DNA from 2 places in the Sphingobium sp. TomTYG72 genome. Region 2 is predicted to be linked to the other one. Evidence: riboswitches for the same ligand, from Rfam matches in the RefSeq annotation. Region 2 holds a riboswitch; the other holds the start of a gene.
The links. A riboswitch is a leader RNA that binds a small molecule or an ion and turns the genes downstream of it on or off. The one in region 2 is predicted to bind cobalamin.
Positions count from the first base shown of each region.

Region 1: linked by a shared signal. The riboswitch ahead of ACZ5U1_RS06205 (TonB-dependent receptor) and the one ahead of ACZ5U1_RS13545 (DUF1636 domain-containing protein) in region 2 are both predicted to bind cobalamin.

Region 1 is NZ_AP027336.1:1,221,366-1,223,563, reverse strand. It holds gene ACZ5U1_RS06205 (TonB-dependent receptor) at 1-1,287, opposite strand, end outside; cobalamin riboswitch at 1,465-1,708, opposite strand; gene ACZ5U1_RS06200 (recombinase family protein) at 1,950-2,198, shown strand, end outside.
Region 2 is NZ_AP027337.1:30,058-32,255, forward strand. It holds gene cobT (nicotinate-nucleotide--dimethylbenzimidazole phosphoribosyltransferase) at 1-682, opposite strand, end outside; gene ACZ5U1_RS13545 (DUF1636 domain-containing protein) at 679-1,086, opposite strand; cobalamin riboswitch at 1,247-1,436, opposite strand; gene ACZ5U1_RS13550 (formate dehydrogenase accessory sulfurtransferase FdhD) at 1,483-2,198, opposite strand, start outside.

The DNA of each region.
Region 1 (2,198 bases), on a different replicon from region 2:
GGTCAACGCCAAGCGGTCTTCGGCAAAGAAGCTATATTCATTGGTGCGGCTGCGGTAGCGAGGCGCAATTCCCTGCGTGTCGTAGAACAGGCCGGGATCGAAGTCGAACGGATCAACCGCATCCTCTTGGCTGTCCGATCCAAAATCGTTGGAATAGGTGAGCTTGATGAGATTGGCGTCGAAACCGACGACCAGATCGTTTTTCAGGCCCGCAATCGGCTTGCTGATGCGGACGGTCGCCTGATCGCCATATTGGGTCTGGTCGTGGAAGATACCCAGATTGTCCATCCGGTCGATCTGGCCAGTGCCGCTATTGTAGAAATAGCTCTCCAGATTTTTGAACAGCCGCTTGCTGGTGAGGCGATAGGCGGCGTTGGAGAGGGTGATGCCTTCGGCCACCGTCCAGTCGGCGGTGAGCGTGGTGCGGTTGTCGCGGTAGTGCAGACTGGCGTTAGCGACATTATAGTTGCGCCGCCGATTGCCGTTCACCAGTTCGCCGTCGATCAGCGGCGTGCCGAAATATTCCATCGGCCGCTGATTGCCATAGTCGTTGCGCAGGGTGAGCGTGAAGCTGTCGCTGGGCCGGAAACGCAGCGCGCCGGAGAGGGCAAGGCTCTTGGAATTGCCACGGTCGACATAGCCGTCTGATGCCCGGTAGCTGACGTCGAGCCGGTAGGAAAGCATATCCCCAAGCGGCCCACCGACACCTGCTGCCGCGCGCCAGCTATCCTGCGATCCGTAGCCTGCTTCCGCGTCAAATTCCGTGCGTTCGGCATTGGGGGACTTGGTGATGATGTTCACCGCGCCGCCCAGTGCGCCCTGTCCGTAAAGGACGGAAGCGGGGCCGTTCAGCAACTCGATGCGCTCGACATTCCACGGGTCGGTGGGGAAGGTGATCGTGCCCGCGACCGGGAACAGCCGGACGCCATCAACCAGTTGCAGCACCGAACCTTGGCCGGAGAAGCCGCGCAGCGACAGGGCCGTGCCGCCATTGCCCGGATTGGCGGAGGTGGTGACGCCCGGCGCACGGGTGACCGCCGACATTATATCCAGATCGCCGCGAGCGCGGATCGCGTCACCATCAATCTGTGCGACGCTGGCTGGCGTTTCGAGAGCGGTCAGCCTCAAGCGCGATCCGGTCTCGGTTTCTTGGAGTAATGCGCCCGGCCGAACGCCCGATACGATGATTTCGGCTGAACTATCAGCGGCGGTTTCCGCGCTGGCCTGCTGCGTCGTGGTGGCGGCCAGCCCTGTGGCCAGCCAGTATCCTACATTCTTCCATTCCATTGCATGTCTTCCCGGCGTCACGCGACATTCGGGTGGAGACGTGCCGCCAACGACGGTCGGCACGCGTCAGCAGCCGGACGCCATGAAGCGACCGCCACGCGAACCGATGCGGCCTCCACCGCCCGTTCGTCGCTCAAACGGAAAGATACCGTGCCTTGGCCATCCCCTGGACCGGGCAAGAGCGACCAGACGCTGGCAGGTCTCCTGGCTCGCGGGTCATAGCTTGATGCACGGCCTTCCCAGACCTCGCAGGATTTAGCGTCCGGTCCAGTGGCTGCTCCCTCTCGCTTGAGAAGAAGCGATGTGCATTGCGCTCGCCGCTTACAGTTGCAGGGACAGCCCCGGATTTGGACGGCCGGGGCCATCCTCACCGCGTTCCCTTTTAAGCCTCTTTCGAGGCACCGGCGCGATCATGCTCGGAACGCCGTAAGGCGCGCCGAGCGGCGATCCCAATAACGGGCAGGCTATCACTCTGCAAGCGCCATCCTCACGGGGCCACTTTGCTGGCAAACCAAGCCGGGGCGGATGAACGCTTTTATCCGTATTGATCCAATAATACACTTCGAGCTGGTGTGCGCTGCGCCAGCAGGTAGGCTTTTTCCAGTTCAAGATAGGAGGAAGCATTGCTGGTAGGCTATTGTCGCAGCAGCACATCGGAGCAAGTGGCGGGACTAGAGGCGCAGGAGGCTCAACTCCTTGCAACGCGTTGCACACGAATTTTCCGTGAGATGGTGTCTTCGGTCGCGGCGCGGGAGCAACTGGGTGCGGCATTAGATTTCGTCCGCGAGGGCGACGTGTTCGTGGTTACGCGCCTCGACCGGCTCGCACGTTCCACTACCGACCTTCTGAGCATCGTCGGCAGATTGGAGGCAAAGGGCGTCGGCCTGCGTATCCTCGACTTCGGCGGCTCG
Region 2 (2,198 bases):
CGCCAAGGCGACGGAGCGTTTCGAAAGCGTCGGCGCAATGGGGGGCATGCAGGGCATGCGCGATCTGGACGGCTTGGGTCTTGCGGGTGAGGGCTGCTGCATCGATGCCGGTGCCCCACCCCGTCCAATCCTGGGCCTCGCCGCCGAAGGATTGAAGGCACAGTGCGGCGGCGGGCGTGGTATTGGCGATGCCCATTTCACCTGCGAAGAACAGGTCGCAATCTTGCACGACGGCGGCGGCGCCTGCGTTCAGGGCTTCGAGGCATTCCGCTTCCGTCATCGCGGGGGCTTCGCATATGTCAGCGGTCGGCCGGTCGAGAGCGAGCGGGACGATGACCAGCTCGGCTCCGCAGGCGCCCGCAAGCGCGTTGATCGCGGCGCCACCTGCCTGGAAGTTCGCGACCATCTGCGCGGTGACGGAAGGCGGGAAGGCGCTGACACCACGCGCGGCGACGCCATGATTGCCCGCGAAGATGGCGGCGCGGATGCGGTCGGCGCGCGGGCGTTCGTAACCTTGCCAGCCAGCCATGAAGAGGGCAATCTCCTCCAGGCGGCCGAGCGATCCGGCGGGTTTTGTCAAGGAGGCCTGCCGCGTCGCTGCCGCTTCGATCGCCGCTTCGTCCGGTTCTGGAAGCGTGGCCAGCGCGTTCTGAAATCCAGCGCGATCCTGAAAGCGGATCATGTGCAGACGAAGCCTTCAGGCGGGGTGCGAACGATGAAATGGCCCTTCACCCCCTGCGGCCATTCGGCGTAGCGAACGACGCCTTCCTCGCTCACAGCGTGGCGCAGGGCGTAATCGAGGATCGCGCGGGCGGCATCTGCGTCCGGGGTGAAATCGCCCAGCACATAGCCGACCTTGCCGGGACCTCGCACATGGACGGTGCAATGGCGCTGGCAGGCGAAGAGGCAGGGCATGTCCTGCACGGCAACCGCATCATAAGCAGGCTCGGCCGCCTGAAGGTCGCGCATGGCCGCGACCAGCAACGCGCCGCCGCGTTGTCCTGCCCCATCTTCCCGCTGATCAGCGGACAGGCGGCAGGTCGAGCAGACCACCACCGACGCCCCGTTTTCGACCGCGCACAGCATCAGCGGCGCACTTCCATAACCATGTGAACATGAAAGACCGTCATCATGGTCCTCCCCGCAAAATCGAACCGCAAACGGCCCTGCCCCGCCCGAAGGCGAGCAAGGCGGTGGCTGTCGTCCGCGAGGGGAACCCCGTTCGTCCGGCACACCCTGTCCGGTCGAAGAACGACTGCGGCAGGCAGGTCTCCTGGCTCACGGGTCGCTGCGCACCGGCCGCCTTCTCGGGGGAAAAGCTCCCCCAATGGCTGCGTGGCCGGTCCACTCACCGCTTACAGTTGCAGGGGCAGCGCGGGCATTACACCCGACTTCCCTTTTGATCCCCGAGGGGAACCTGTCGCGGGGCTGCTGATAAAGAGACGGGGCCAAGCCCGCAAGCGGTAGATGAAGCGGTTTACGTCAGTCGGGCAGGTCACCCGCCGCCAGCACGGCATCGGGCCGGGCAAGCACGACGATCGGCAATCCGGCGCTGGCCCCGCGCTCGGCTGCCAAACGCGTGGGAGCGGAGATGGTGACGAGCAGGGGGCAATTGGCGAGCGCCGCCTTTTCCACCAGCTCAAAGGAACAGCGGGAGGACAACAGCGCGAAGCCGCCATCCCACGACAATTGCCCCCGCCGCATGGCCCCGATCAGCTTGTCGAAGGCATTGTGGCGGCCCACATCTTCATAGGCGAGGCGGATGGCACCATCCGTCCCGGCCAACGCCGCCACATGGACCGCGCCAGTTTGCCGATTAAGCGGCTGATGCGCGGCAAGATCGTGCAGGGCACCGAAGATCGCTTCCCGGCTCGCGTCCGATCGGGCAGTCACGGCAGGCAAGGGACGCAGCGCCTGTTCCAGATTTTCAACGCCGCACAGACCACAGGAGGAATCGGAGACGCGATGACGGACCCGGCCTAGCAGCCCCTCGACCCGGTCTTCCGGCAGCGTAGCCCGTGCGACCAAGCCCTGCTCCGTAGCATGGACATCGACGTCAAGCGGCGCGTCGGATGGGATGACCAGCCGCTCGGCCAACGCAAACCCCTGCACCAGTTCCGCAACATCGGTCGGCGTCGCCATCAACACGGCATAGCCAACGCCGTTGAACTCGATCGCGACAGGCGCTTCCTCCGCCA